Regions from separate parts of the Bradyrhizobium sp. Ken64 genome, predicted to be linked through region 1. Evidence: predicted binding sites of a transcription regulator. Region 1 holds the regulator's gene; each other region holds the start of a gene.
What was found. The regulator PhoB, encoded in region 1, activates phosphate uptake and scavenging genes when phosphate is short. The targets are predictions, from matches to a motif close to TGTCATNNANCTGTCAT.
Positions count from the first base shown of each region.

Region 2: the regulator PhoB is predicted to act here: its motif matches at 1,461-1,477, upstream of phnC (phosphonate ABC transporter ATP-binding protein).
Region 3: the regulator PhoB is predicted to act here: its motif matches at 2,241-2,257, upstream of AC0L2F_RS21615 (YdcH family protein).
Region 4: the regulator PhoB is predicted to act here: its motif matches at 1,418-1,434, upstream of AC0L2F_RS20515 (Orn/Lys/Arg family decarboxylase).

Region 1 covers NZ_JBVVPA010000056.1:353-3,836, forward strand. Annotated here, with positions in the region: partial or broken gene AC0L2F_RS35430 (ABC transporter permease subunit) at 1-68, shown strand, start outside; gene pstB (phosphate ABC transporter ATP-binding protein PstB) at 65-889, shown strand; gene phoU (phosphate signaling complex protein PhoU) at 900-1,616, shown strand; gene phoB (phosphate regulon transcriptional regulator PhoB) at 1,631-2,338, shown strand; gene AC0L2F_RS35450 (GcrA family cell cycle regulator) at 2,543-3,055, opposite strand.
Region 2 covers NZ_JBVVPA010000001.1:625,633-629,116, reverse strand. Annotated here, with positions in the region: gene AC0L2F_RS03155 (alpha-D-ribose 1-methylphosphonate 5-triphosphate diphosphatase) at 1-735, opposite strand, end outside; gene AC0L2F_RS03150 (LbetaH domain-containing protein) at 732-1,415, opposite strand; gene phnC (phosphonate ABC transporter ATP-binding protein) at 1,599-2,408, shown strand; gene phnD (phosphonate ABC transporter substrate-binding protein) at 2,472-3,407, shown strand; gene phnE (phosphonate ABC transporter, permease protein PhnE) at 3,483-3,484, shown strand, end outside.
Region 3 covers NZ_JBVVPA010000013.1:104,158-107,641, reverse strand. Annotated here, with positions in the region: gene AC0L2F_RS21625 (sensor domain-containing protein) at 1-507, opposite strand, end outside; gene AC0L2F_RS21620 (NAD(P)/FAD-dependent oxidoreductase) at 710-1,813, shown strand; gene AC0L2F_RS21615 (YdcH family protein) at 1,977-2,156, opposite strand; gene AC0L2F_RS21610 (YdcH family protein) at 2,484-2,690, shown strand; gene AC0L2F_RS21605 (hypothetical protein) at 2,809-3,027, shown strand; gene AC0L2F_RS21600 (hypothetical protein) at 3,051-3,302, shown strand; gene AC0L2F_RS21595 (GGDEF domain-containing protein) at 3,303-3,484, opposite strand, start outside.
Region 4 covers NZ_JBVVPA010000012.1:87,436-90,919, forward strand. Annotated here, with positions in the region: gene AC0L2F_RS20515 (Orn/Lys/Arg family decarboxylase) at 1-1,373, opposite strand, end outside; gene AC0L2F_RS20520 (xanthine dehydrogenase family protein molybdopterin-binding subunit) at 1,477-3,484, opposite strand, start outside.

The DNA of each region.
Region 1 (3,484 bases):
TCACCCTGACCGTTCTTGCCCTGAATATTGGCGCGCGCATCCTTGGCGCCGAGAGGACCGCAAAATGAGTGATCTTTCATTATCGTCGATGAGCGCGGCCGGGGGTCTGCCGCAGACGGCGGCGCTGCCGGAGGCGCCTCCGAAGGTGACGGTGCGCAACCTGAACTTCTATTACGGCGAGCACCACGCGCTGAAGAACATCAACCTGACGCTCGGCGCCAATCGCGTCACGGCGTTCATCGGTCCGTCGGGCTGCGGCAAGTCGACCCTGCTGCGCATCTTCAACCGGATGTACGACCTCTATCCCGGCCAGCGCGCCACCGGTCAGCTCATGCTCGACCAGACCAACATCCTCGACGGCAAGCTGGACCTCAATCTGCTGCGCGCCCGCGTCGGCATGGTGTTCCAGAAGCCGACGCCGTTCCCGATGACGATCTACGAGAACATTGCGTTCGGCATCCGTCTCTATGAGAAGATCTCGAAGTCCGAGATGGACGGCCGCGTCGAGAAGGCGCTGCGCGGCGGCGCGCTGTGGAACGAGGTCAAGGACAAGCTCAACGCCTCCGGCCTGTCGCTCTCCGGCGGCCAGCAGCAGCGCCTCTGCATCGCCCGCACCGTCGCGGTGCGGCCCGAGGTGATCCTGTTCGACGAACCCTGTTCGGCGCTCGACCCGATCTCGACCGCCAAGGTCGAGGAGCTGATCCAGGAGCTGTCCGAGGACTACACGATCGCGATCGTCACCCATAACATGCAGCAGGCGGCGCGCGTCTCAGACAAGACCGCCTTCATGTATCTCGGCGAGCTGATCGAGTTCGACGATACCAGCAAGATCTTCACGTCGCCGACCGACCGGCGCACGCAGGATTACATCACCGGCCGGTTCGGCTAGGAGACGCGACATGGCTTCCGAACATACCGCAAAGGCTTTCGACACCGACCTCCAGGAACTCACCCGCCTGGTTGCGGAGATGGGCGGGATCGCCGAACGCATGATCGTCGAGTCCGTCGACGCACTGATCCGCCGCGACGTCCCGCTCGGGCAGCGCGTCGTCGCAACCGACACCGAGCTCGACGCGCTGCAGAAGCGCATCGAGGAGCGCGCGGTGCTCACCATCGCCCGCCGCCAGCCGATGGCGGTCGATCTGCGCGAGATCGTTGGCGCCATGCGCGTCGCGACCGATCTCGAGCGCATCGGCGACCTCGCCAAGAACATGGGTAAGCGCGTCGCGGCGCTGGAGACGGACTTCCATCCGCTCAAGCTGTTCCGCGGCCTCGAGCACATGACCGACCTCGTGCAGCAGCAGGTCAAGTCGGTGCTGGACGCCTATGCCGCGCATGATCTGCCAGCGGCGATGGCGGTGTGGAAGGGCGACGAGGAAGTCGACGCCATCTGCACCTCGCTGTTCCGCGAGCTCCTCACCTACATGATGGAGGATCCGCGCAACATCTCGTTCTGTATCCATTTGATGTTCTGCGCCAAGAACATCGAGCGGATCGGCGACCACGCCACCAACATCGCCGAGACCGTGTTCTACATGATCGAGGGCCAGGCGATCACCGACAAGCGGCCGAAGGGCGACATGACGACCTTCGCCAACACGGTACCGAACACTTAAGGAGCGACGACCCGATGGGCGCACGCATTATGGTGGTTGAGGACGAGGAAGCCCTGACCGAGCTTCTCCGCTACAACCTCGAAGGCGACGGCTATGACGTCGAGACGGTGATGCGCGGCGACGACGCCGACACCCGCCTCAAGGAGCACATCCCCGATCTGATCGTGCTCGACTGGATGCTGCCGGGCCTGTCAGGCATCGAATTGTGCCGGCGGCTGCGCACCCGTCCCGAGACCAAGCAGCTCCCGATCATCATGCTCACCGCGCGCGGCGAGGAGAGCGAGCGGGTGCGGGGTCTTGCGACCGGCGCCGACGATTACATCGTCAAGCCGTTCTCGGTGCCGGAGCTGCTGGCGCGCGTGAAGGGCCTGCTGCGGCGCGCAAGCCCGGAGCGGCTCGCCACCGTCCTTGCTTTTGGCGACATCGAGCTCGACCGCGACAAGCGCCGCGTGGCGCGCTCGGGCCGGCCGATCGATCTCGGTCCGACCGAATATCGCCTGCTGGAGTTCTTCCTGGAGCACCCGGGGCGGGTGTTCTCGCGCGAGCAACTGCTCGACAGCGTCTGGGGCCGCGACATCTATATCGACGAGCGCACCGTCGACGTGCATATCGGCCGCCTGCGCAAGCTGCTCAATCTCGGCCGCGAGCAGGACCCGATCCGCACCGTCCGCGGCGCCGGTTACGCGCTGGATGATCGCTTCGCGAAGGCGGAGCAGGTGTAGGGTTGCAGGCTTGAGGTTCTCAGCCGTCATCCCGGACAAGCGAGCGAAGCGAGCGCTGATCCGGGACCCATAACCACAGGGAGTGGTTTGGCGAAGACTCGGAGTGACCCCTTTCGCGCAACAACTGCGTGCTCGGAGTATGGGTCCTGGCTTTCGCCAGGACGACACTACAATTGAACTGTCTTCGCGCGACGACTTGCCGGATTAGCGCGGACCCGGCTTCACCGGTGCGCGGCGCCGATCCGACGCCGGCTGGTACGCGACGCGCGAGTGCTGGGCGCAATAGGGCAGGCCGGACAGCGCCCGTCCACCGCAGAAGAAGAAGTCCGGGCTCGACGGATCGCCGACCGGCCAGTGGCAGGTCGCCTCGTTCAATTCCAGCAGCGACAGCCGCTGGCTCATCGGCACCACGTTGTCGTAGGTGACCGGATCCGGCTCCGCCTCGACCTCAAACGCCTGCGCCAGCGCGGTGTTGCCGCGCGAGATCGGGCGGCTCACCCGCATCATGTGCTGCGCGGGGCGCGCCTTGCGCGGCCGGGGCGCTGCCGATGATGGGCTCTTGGCGCGGCCCGAAAGGCCGAGCCTGTGCACTTTGCCGATCACGGCATTGCGGGTCACATTGCCGAGCTCCGCCGCGATCTGGCTGGCCGAAAGTCCGGCCTCCCAGAGCTTTTTCAGCTGCTCGACGCGATCATCGGACCAGGTCAAAACCGTCATTGCACCCTTTCCCTCGCTGCGCGCCAGCCATCCTGGGGCCTCGCAGCGAATGCCTAAGCCTTCAAAAACCCGTGCCGCCAGAATCCCTTAAGGCTCGCCGGGCGCGTCTTGAACGCCCGAACGTTTACGCCGGTACATAAGGACTTAAAGATCAGAACCACTGCACGAGATGTCGTATCTGACAATCCAAACGCTACAATATGGCGTGACTCCCGCGCAAGAGTCCGCCGACTCGCTTCCACATGTTCCGTGGCTAAATCCCGCAAAATCGGCACCGCAAGACTACGGATTCAGCGTTTCGCGAGGCTTTCCGGGCGGCATTGACACCCGTTTCACCAGGCCTAAGATAGTCGTGCGTGCCGCCCTCAAGAGGCGGCACGTTTCGTTTTCCGGGCCGGTAGATGGTGCGTTGCGCAATGCACGCTCACG
Region 2 (3,484 bases), on a different contig from region 1:
CGCCACGCCCATCGCGCGAAAGCCCTCGCGCACCGCCGGCGTCGCATCGTCATGCGAGAGCATCCGAACCTCGGCGGCGCGGGCCGCCGCAGCCAGCCGTGACACGGAAGCCGGGACCTCGCTGGCGCGCGAAAGCACGTGTCCGACCAGCCGATCGAATTCTTCGCCCGACAGGCCGGTACGCTCCACCATGCGGTTGCGCTTGCGGGGCTTGGCCATGTCCCCCACCGTTCCGTCCATGTGGTCGTTGAAGGCGAACAGGTCGACGCGGCCCTCGCTGAGCCACTGGCTGATCTCGGCTTCGGCGCCGAGATTGTAGGTCTCGTGGCGCAGGTGAAAGCGGGTGTCGGCGGCGAATTGCGGACGCTGCCGTTCGATCGCCTCCATCAGGCCGCGCGCATTGTCAGCGCTGCGCAGGCCCGGCTCCCACGAACAGGTCGTGGCGTGAAACACCGTGGTGATGCCGTTGCTGATGGCCTGGCGGTCGCTGTCGGCCAGCGCCACGTCGATCGGGAAGTCGACCCCGGCGCGCGGCATCATCTGCCGCTCGAAGGCATCGCCATGCAGATCGACGATGCCCGGCAGCACCAGCAGCTCGCGCGCGTCGATCGCCAGCGGTGCCCGGCTGCGCGATGCATCGATCTCGGTGATGTCCTGGCCGGACAGGGCAAGAGAGGTTTCGACCAGCTCGGAGCCGATCAGGGTCCGGCCGCCCTCAAGGAAAATGTCTGTCACGCGACCGCGCTTGATTTGCTGCCAAGAGAATTGTTGAGAGAATTGTTGAGAGAACGTCCTCGTGATTCATATGTCGCGAGGAAATCTTCAATCCCGAGCTTGCGGAAATCGGGCAGTGCTGCACGCAACTTGTCGTGATCCCAATCCCACCAGGCGAGGCTGGCGAGTCGCCCGGCGATGTCTTCCGAAAAGCGGCGGCGCACGATGCGCGCCGGATTGCCGGCAACGATGGTGTAGGCCGGCACGTCCTTGGTGACGATGGCGCCGGCCGCGACCACCGCGCCGGTGCCGATGTTGCGGCCCGGCAGCACGACCGCGCCATGGCCGATCCAGACGTCATGGCCGATATGGACGTGATGCTGGCGCCGCCAGTCGAAGAATTCCGTGTCGTCGCTTTCGCCTTCGAAATAGGCGCTCGAACGATAGGTGAAGTGCGCCTGCGTGGCGCGGTGCATCGGGTGATTGCCCGGATTGACTCGCGTCATCGCCGCGATCGAGCAGAATCTTCCGATGGTGGTGTAGGTGATCTGGGCGTCGTTCACGACATAGGAGTAATCGCCCATCGTCACCTCGTGCAGGATCGTGCGCGCGCCGACCTCGGTGTAGACCCCAAGCCTGGTGTCGTGCAGCCTGGCCGAGGGATCGATGGTCGGCTGGACCGAAAGAACTTTGGCGGCCATGTTGCATCCAAACGAGAGGGCGGGCGTTTTTCTTCGAGCGGCTTGATGACAATGTCATGACGACGCGATGACAGGGCAAGAACAGTGGATGAGGTGTGTAGGATCGCCGCACCGCAACGTCAGTGTCACACAAGTGTCAAGCGCCGGCGTTAGCGGTGGGCCCCAGCTACTCTGGAGCCCTGCATGCTGGTGGTTGAAGGTCTGACGTGTCGCTTCGGCGTGAAGGCCGCGGTGGACGACGCCTCGTTTCAAGTCTCTCCCGGCGGCTTTGTCGGCGTGATCGGACGGTCCGGCGCCGGCAAGTCGACCCTGCTGCGGACCATCAACCGTCTTGCGGCCCCTTCGCAGGGCCGCATCCTGTTCGACGGCCTCGACGTCACCGCGCTGCGCGGCAAGGAGCTGCGGCAGTGGCGGGCGCGCTCGGCGATGATCTTTCAGCAGTTCAATCTGGTCGGTCGGCTCGATGTCCTCACCAACGTCCTGATGGGACGGCTTGCGACGATGCCGGCCTGGCGCTCGCTGACGCAAACCTGGCCCGAGCAGGACAAGGCGCTGGCGATGTCCGCGCTCGAGCAGTTCGACATCGCCCCGCTCGCAGCCCAGCGCGCCGACCAGCTCTCCGGCGGCCAGCAGCAGCGCGTGGCGATCGCCCGCGCGCTGGTGCAGCAGCCCGACATCATCCTCGCCGACGAGCCGATCGCCTCGCTCGATCCGCGCAACACCAAGATCGTGATGGATGCGCTGCTGCGCATCAACAAGCACTTCGGCATCACCGTGCTCTGCAATCTGCATTCGCTCGACCTGGCGCGCGGCTATTGCGACCGCCTGATCGGCATGGCGCAGGGGCGTGTGGTGTTCGACGGCGCGCCGGCCGAGTTGACCGAGCACGTTGCGCGCGAGCTTTACGACCTCGAAGCCACCGATGTCATGGGTGGTGCACCTGTGCCGGCGCCCGAGGGCATCCCGGCGCTTGGAACGGCCGCGGCCGCCTGAGCGGCGCCGCATCGATAGTCACCAGTTTTGCGTCAACCGACCCCAACCGATGAAGAGGGTATCATGATCACTCGCAGATTGATTCTTGCCGGCGCCGCCGCGCTCGCGTTCACGACGTCAGCCTCCGCCGAGGACTGGAAGGCCAAATATCCCGAACTGACCTTCGCGGTCGTCCCGGCCGAAAACGCCTCCGGGGTCACCGAGCGCTGGGCGCCCTTCGTGAGCTATCTCTCCAAGGAGCTCGGCGTGAAGGTCACTCTGCGGATCGCCAACGACTACGCCGCGGTGATCGAAGGCCAGCGCGCCGGCAACATCCACATCGCCAGCTACGGCTCGGCGTCGTTCGCTCGCGCCCGCCTGACCGGCGTCAAGACCGACGCCTTCGCCAACGATATCAACGCGGACGGCTCGACCGGCTACTACTCGGTGTTCTTCGTCAAGGCGAACAGTCCCTACAAGAGCGTCGATCAGCTCAAGGGCAAGAACCTCGGCCTGGTCGACCCGAATTCGACCTCCGGCAACAACGTGCCGCGCTTCGAGCTCGACAAGATGGGCATCGCGGACGCCGACAGCTATTTCGGCAAGGTCGTTTTCACCGGCAGCCACGAGAACGCGATCCTGGCGCTGGCACAGGGCACTGTCGACGTCGCCGCCAACCAGTGGACCAGCGACGACGATTCCACGCTGGCCCAGATGCTGACCAAGCACATGCTGAAGAACGCCGACGGCTCGGCGATGAAGAAGGACGATTTCCGCATCATCCACAAGTCGGCGCCGATCATCAACGGCCCCTATGCCTACAATTCCGATCTGCCGGAAGACGCCAAAGCTGCGATCGCAAAGGCGTTCTTCGATGCGCCGGCCAAGGACAAGGCCGCCTTCGACCGTCTCTCCGACGGCCAGAAGAAGGGCTTTCACCCCGCCACCACCAAGGATTGGGATGGCACGATCGAACTGATCAAGTTCGTCGATGCGCTGCGTAAGAAGAAGGCGTCCTGATCTCGGGGCGATTTCACTGGAGCCGGGTCGATGGACCCGGCTCTTTCTCTTTTGATCGACCACTTCCCTGATAAGAT
Region 3 (3,484 bases), on a different contig from region 1:
CAGTTCGGTGATCAGGCCATTCGGGCTTGCCGCCTTCTCGTAGAACTCATCGTCGGAAGCACCGAGCACCCCTCGCTGGCGCCGCAGCTCGAGGATGTCGTGGCCGGTCATTCCGGCCCAGATGTCCGACCGCATCAAGCCATAGATATCGAGATAGCGGTCGTTGCAGAAGATGATGCGCCGCTGCGCATCCGTCATCACCACGCCCTGGTTGAGATTGTTCATCGCGGAGGAGACGAAGGCATTGCGCCGCAGCTGCAGGCGCCTGGTCCGGCGCAGCGAGGAATGGATCCACAGCGCGATCGCGACGAGGAACGAGCAGATCACGACACCCGCGATCAGGGCTTCCCAGATCACGTCGGGATTGAGCTCGCCGAGATAGCTCGGAGGAGTGAAGCTGTCGGAGAGGGCAAAGGCGCGCGCAGGCGCTACCGCTGCGGCCAGGCACGCGACGGCCTGCACCGCAATCGGAAGCGCGCTGCCCGCGTGCCAGTTCTTCTCAGCCATCAGCCACCCGCGATTTCAACGTCGGATTGTCTGGTCTCGCGGGTTTGGATCGGGTAAACGCCTGTACGCGCAACGGAAAAATGTGGCATCAAATACGGCAATTGCCCTGACATGATAAATTCTTCCTTAACGGAAAACGCCCCCGCGCCGCCGTCCCCAGGCGTGAGGCCATCGTCGCTTCGAGCGGACGTCCTGCACAACCATGGATAGGGTCGATTGCGTCGTCATCGGAGCCGGCGTGATCGGGCTCGCAGTGGCTCGAAAGCTGGCGCAAGCCGGGCGCGAGGTGGTCGTGCTCGAGGAAGCCGAGGCTATTGGCACCATCACCTCCTCGCGCAACAGCGAGGTGATCCATGCCGGCATCTACTATCGCGCCGGAAGCTGGATGGCGCGCATGTGCGTCGACGGCAAGCACGCGCTCTACCGTTACTGTTCCGAGCGCGGCATCCCGCACAGGAATTGCGGCAAGCTGATCGTCGCGACCAATCCGAAAGAGACCGAGAAGCTGCAATCGATCAAGGCGCATGCCGAGGCCAACGGCGTGCTCGACATGCAGCTGCTCGCGGGCGATGCGGCACGTGCGCTGGAGCCGGCGCTCGCCTGCGACGCCGCGCTGCTGTCGCCGTCGACCGGCATCATCGACAGCCACGCCTACATGCTCTCGCTGCGCGGCGAAGCCGAGGATGCGGGCGCGGCCTTCGCGTTCCACACCCCGCTGATCCGTGCCAAGGCGACCGCCGGCGTCATCGAGATCGAGGCGGGCGGCGAAGCGCCGATGACCCTGCAATGCAGCCTCCTCGTCAACGCCGCCGGGCTCTCGGCGACCACGGTGGCGCGCAACATCGAGGGCATGCCGCTGGATCGGATCCCGACGGCCTACCTCGCCAAGGGAAACTACTTCAGCTGCAATGCCAGGGCACCGTTCTCGCGCCTGATCTATCCGGTGCCAGAGCCCGGTGGCCTAGGAGTGCATCTGACGCTGGACATGGCAGGGCAGGCCCGTTTCGGCCCCGACGTCGAGTGGATCGAGACCATCGACTATGAGGTCGACCCGTCACGCGCCGAGCGCTTCTATCCGGCGATCCGCAAATACTGGCCGACGCTGCCTGACGGCGCGCTCATGCCGAGCTATTCGGGCATCCGCCCGAAGATCGTGCCGCCGGCGGTGGCCACGCAGGATTTCTTGATGCAGGGCCCGCGCGATCACGGCGTCGAAGGCCTGATCAATCTGTTCGGCATCGAGTCGCCCGGATTGACGTCGTCGCTCGCGATCGCGGATCACGTCGCCGAACTCGCAAATAGCTAGTTTCGAGGCGAAGGGGATTCTGGGTGCGCTTAAAGAACCGCGTCCAGGCAAGAAGCTAGAGCCGCGCAAATCCTTGCACGTGGGCGCCTCGCAGCAGGGATGAGCGCAAAGGCTCCCATCCCTGCGGAAAGGGTGCGATCAACTCTACGCTGTTACGGGGTTACTAGTGGAGCGTGTCGCCGTGCCTGAGACGCTCGATCTGGTCCTTGACCATCAACTTCCGGCGCTTCAACTCAACAATTTGCAGGTCGTCTGTTGAAAGGTGCACGAGAGCTTCGTGCAATTCGTTTTCGAGAGTTTTGTGCTTCCGTTCCAATTCAACCAGATGTGCCTGAATTGTCATTCGAAACCTCCTCGGTAGGGGTGAACCTTGGATTCGACCGGACGACGAAGTGTACATCACCGATTCGTTCTGTCGATGGGTATCCGTCGTCGCAGTGTCATTTTTGAAAATACATATGTAACGAAGCGTGAGTAAGGGAACCACGCGGGAAAAATCCGTGATATCAATGCGCTTGCGCAACGCCGGAGCGACCGCAGAAATATCTCGCGGGAGATCGACGCGGGACAGCCGGAGATCGCTTGCGATCACGGCGCGCAAGGACGATAGTTTCCACAGGGCATCCACAGCCTTAATCTCACGCCTATCGGTTTTTCGGCCACCGCAGACATGACCAATGAAGATGCGCGCGAACTCGAATCCGAGCTCGCCCGGTTGCACCAGGAACACCGAGATCTCGATGTGGCGATCGATGCACTGCATCAATCGCCCGCCCCCGACCTGTTGCGGTTGCAGCGGTTGAAGAAACGCAAGCTGTTGTTGCGTGACCGTATCGCGTTCATCGAAGACCAGATCACGCCCGACATCATCGCCTGATCCACAGGTAGAAACTTGGCGGCCCCCCCCGGCACGTAAATCCGCTTGACTCGAAAGGAACAAAATAAGAACATTTGAGCACCCAAGCCCCCGGGGAAACCGTCCAAGGAACACGCAGATGTCGGCAACCGCCCTTCTCGACAACAGCCATTATGAACAAGCCTGCGATCAGGCGATCGCGATGTGCGACGGCAATCTGCGCAGCACCATCAAGGCGCTGATCATGGCCAATGAATATCTGGAGGCCGAGCTGGAGGAATTGCAGGCGGCGGTTTCCGCCGGGTGCATTCCGGAGACCTCGCGCAGCAAGATGCGGAGCAAGAGCAGCGCCGCCTGAGCTGTCAGCTATCGGAGCCGACCATGTCCGATGTCACCTATTACGTTGCATTACCCTTCCTGACCGACGAGGACGGATCGCCGGTCGCAGGTGCGGCCGAGGAATGCCAGAGCGCGGCGGCCGCGCTACGGCGCGCCGAGATTATGTCGCACGGCGCCGGCCACACCGGCGCGGTCGCGTTCAGCCGCAGCGGCGATCCCATGACCGGCGAATTCGGTGACGCCAAACTGCTCCGCAGCTTCGGCGACGTACCGAAAGACCTCGGCACGCTTTGACTAGCTGCTGACGAGCCTGATGCGCGGCTCGTGCCGCCGGTGCGCCTTGCGCACGTACATCGCGGCATCGGCCTCCTCCAGGGCGCGCGCGGCGTCGGACTGCACCCCAAGCAGGGCAACGCCGGCGGAAGCACCCGCGCTCACGTGCTGGCCGCGAAAGACAAAGGACAATTCGTCGATGG
Region 4 (3,484 bases), on a different contig from region 1:
AGCACTTCGCCGGAGCGGCCCTTCATCATCTGCGCGCCGACGTCGAGCGAGGCGAACAGCGGGTAGAATGGCGACGTGGAAGCGTGCTGCATGAAACTTTCATTGAAGCGGCGGTGCTCGACGCGTCGCTTCTGGCCGCGGATGTGACGATCCTTGATGTGGATTTGGGATGCCTGCGAGAAGCTCGCAAGCTGCTTGTGGGTCGACTGCGTCGCGATGATCCCGGGTGCCTCGGGGGGAAGGTTCGCCAGCCCCATGGCGAAGCGGCCCGCATAGAGCGGGTGGAACTTCATGAAGCCGGCCCAGGCCTCGTCGAACAGGATGTACTCGCAGAGATGGCCGATGCGCTTCAAGATCATCTCGGCGCTGTGGATGGTGCCGTCATAGGTGCACTGCTCGACCACGGCGACGCGGAACGGCCGTTCCTTGCGCCAGGCGTCCTTGTCCGTGACCAGGGGATGATTGCGGATTGCCTCGCGCAAGGCTTTCTCGTCCAGCATGTCCCAGCGCATCGGGCCGATCAGGCCCCAGGCATTGCGGATGGTCGGCACGTAGACCGGGACGCCGCCATTGATCATCAGCGCGCCATGATGGGCGGCCTTGTGATTGTTGCGGTCGAACAGTACGAGATCGCCGTCGGTGACGAGGGCGCCGAGCGCAACCTTGTTCGAGGTCGAGGTTCCATTGAGCACGAAGTAGGTCTTTTCCGCGCCAAAGATCTGGGCGGCTTCCTTCTGTGCCTTCAACGCCGGTCCTTCATGGGTGAGGAGGTCGCCCAGGTCGAGCACGGAATTGTCGAGATCGTCGCGGAACACGGACTCGCCGAGATGTTCGACGAAGACCCGTCCGATGGGGCTGCGGTTGTAGAACACGCCGCCATTGTGGCCCGGACAGGTCCAGAGCTGGTTGCCCTCCTCGGCATAGTCGACCAGCGCGCCGAAGAACGGCGTCTTCAGCGTCTCCGCATATTGCTTCAGACGGCTGATCAGGTTCTTGGCGATGAAGGTCGGTGTCTCCTCCGACAGGAAGACATAACCGTCGATGAAGTCGAGCACCTCGACCGGGAGATCCTCGAACCGCTTGCGCCGGATCAGGAGGATGATCGGGAAATCGAGGCCGCGTCGCCGCATCAAATTGATCAGCGCCGAGGTCTTGCCCTCCAAGCCCTTCTTGCCCCAATCCACCACCATGCAGCCGATCGCGGCATCGGTCTGCACCGCCATCTCCGCGTCCTCCAGCTTGCGGGCGCGAACGACCTCGAAGCCGGAACGCTGGATCTCCTCGATGATCTGGTTGAAGCGCACACCTTCGAGGTCGTCGGCGTCGAACACAGGTGCGGCGAACAGGAAGTTGAAGCGCTTGAAATAGTCCATTGTCCATCCCGAATGTGCGAGACCGACAGGTCTCGACACATTTGATGACAGCTGGATGACAGGGGGCGCGGTCCCGAGTGGGCCGGGTCGGATGACCGGCGGCTCAGTCGAGCAGCTTGTCCAGTGTGATCGGGAAGCGGCGGATGCGTTTGCCGGTGGCATGATAGACGGCGTTCGCGATCGCGGCGGGGACGCCGACGATGCCGATCTCGCCCAATCCCTTGATGCCGAGCTTGTTGATACGATTGTCCGGCTCGTCGACGAAGATCACGTCGATGTCGTGAACATCTGCATTCACGGGAATGTGGTACTCGGCGATGTTGGCGTTCATGATCCGGCCAAAGCGGTGATCCATCACCGTCTCCTCGTGCAGTGCCATCCCGATTCCCCAGACCACGCTGCCCATGATCTGGCTGCGGCCAGTCTTGGTGTTGAGAATCCGCCCGGCCGCGACGGCGCTCACGACCCGCGTCACGCGGATGACGCCCAGCTCTTCGTCCACCTTGACCTCGGCAAAGACGGCTGAATGGGTATTGCGCGCGTGCTTCTTGTCCTCACCGAACTGGTTGAGCTTTTCCTTCTCGATGCGTTCGACGCCGCCATGGCGCATCGCGTCGGCGATCGAGACCGCACGGCTGGTGTCGCTGGCCCCGGCAATGCTGCCGTCGATCAGGACCGTATCGGCCAACTCGGCGCCGGCAAGCGGCGAGCCTGGGATTTTCCCGGCCAGACCTAACAGCTCCTTGCGCACCTCCTCGGCGGCTGCGAGCACCGCATGTGCGCTCGAGGCGGCCATCCAGGAGCCGCCCTCGACCGGCGCCTGCGGCAGACTGGAATCTGCGAGCCTGACGCTGATGTTCTCGATCGGCAGGCCCAGCGCATCGGCCGCGACCTGCGCGACAATGGTGTAGGTGCCGGTGCCGATGTCGGATGCGGCGCAGGACACCTCGGCATGTCCGTTCGACGTCAGCACGATACGGACGGCGACCGGCATCTGCAGTGCTTCCCACACCCCCGTCGCCATGCCCCAGCCGACCAGATCCTTGCCGTCGCGCATCGAGCGCGGTGCAGGATTGCGTTTGCTCCAGCCGAAGGCGTCCGCGCCGCGCGCGTAGCATCCGCGCAACTGCTTGCTGGTGTAGGGCAGGTTTTCGCTCTGGTCGCGATCCGAGTAGCACTTCAGCCGCAGTTCGATCGGGTCGAGCTTGAGTGCCACGGCGAGCTCGTCCATCGCGCATTCGAGCGCGCAGACGCCCGACGCCGCGCCCGGTGCGCGCATGTCGCAGGGCGTGGAGACGTCAAGGTGAACCAGCTTGTGGGAGAAGCGGCTGTTCGGGCTCTTGTAAAGCTGTTCGGCCCAGCCGGTATCGTTGCGTGCAAAATCCTCATAGCGCGAGGTGACGGCAGTGGCCTCGTGCGTGACCGCATCGAGCGTACCATCTGATTTCGCGCCCAGCGCGACGCGTTCGATGGTCATCGGCCGGTAGCCGAGCCCGTACATCTGCTGCCGCGTCAGCACGACGCGAACGGACCGCTTCAGCGCGAGCGCGCCGAGCGTTGCCAGTACCACCTGATATTGCGGCCGCAAGCCGGAGCCGAAGGCGCCGCCGACGTATGGCGAGACCACGCGAATGTCATCGGGCTTCTTGTCGAACACGCTGCAGAGAAATTTGTGGACGTTCTGGACGCCTTGGGTCTTGTCGTAGATCGTGAGCTTGCCACTGCTGTCCCAGACCGCCGTGGTCGCATAGAGCTCCGTCGGGTTGTGATGCTCGGTCGGTATCACGTAGTCCGCCTCGTGGCGCACGTCAGCTCCCGCAAGGGCGGCTGCGGCGTCGCCACGAGGATTGTGCGGCTTGTCCTTCTCGGCAGCATTGCTGCGCTCGCCTTCGAGGTCGGTCGCAAAACCATACTGCTCATATTCGATCCGAACGAGCGTCGCGGCGAATTTCGCGGTTTCCCAGTCCTCTGCGACGACAAGTGCGATCGGCTGGCCGTTGAACTTGATCGTGTCATCGTAGAGCGGGCGGAAAGGTGACCCGTCCGGTGCAACCTCGTCCTTCCAGGACTCGTCGTTGTCGGCGAGCGGCGGACGGTTCGCATGCGTGAGC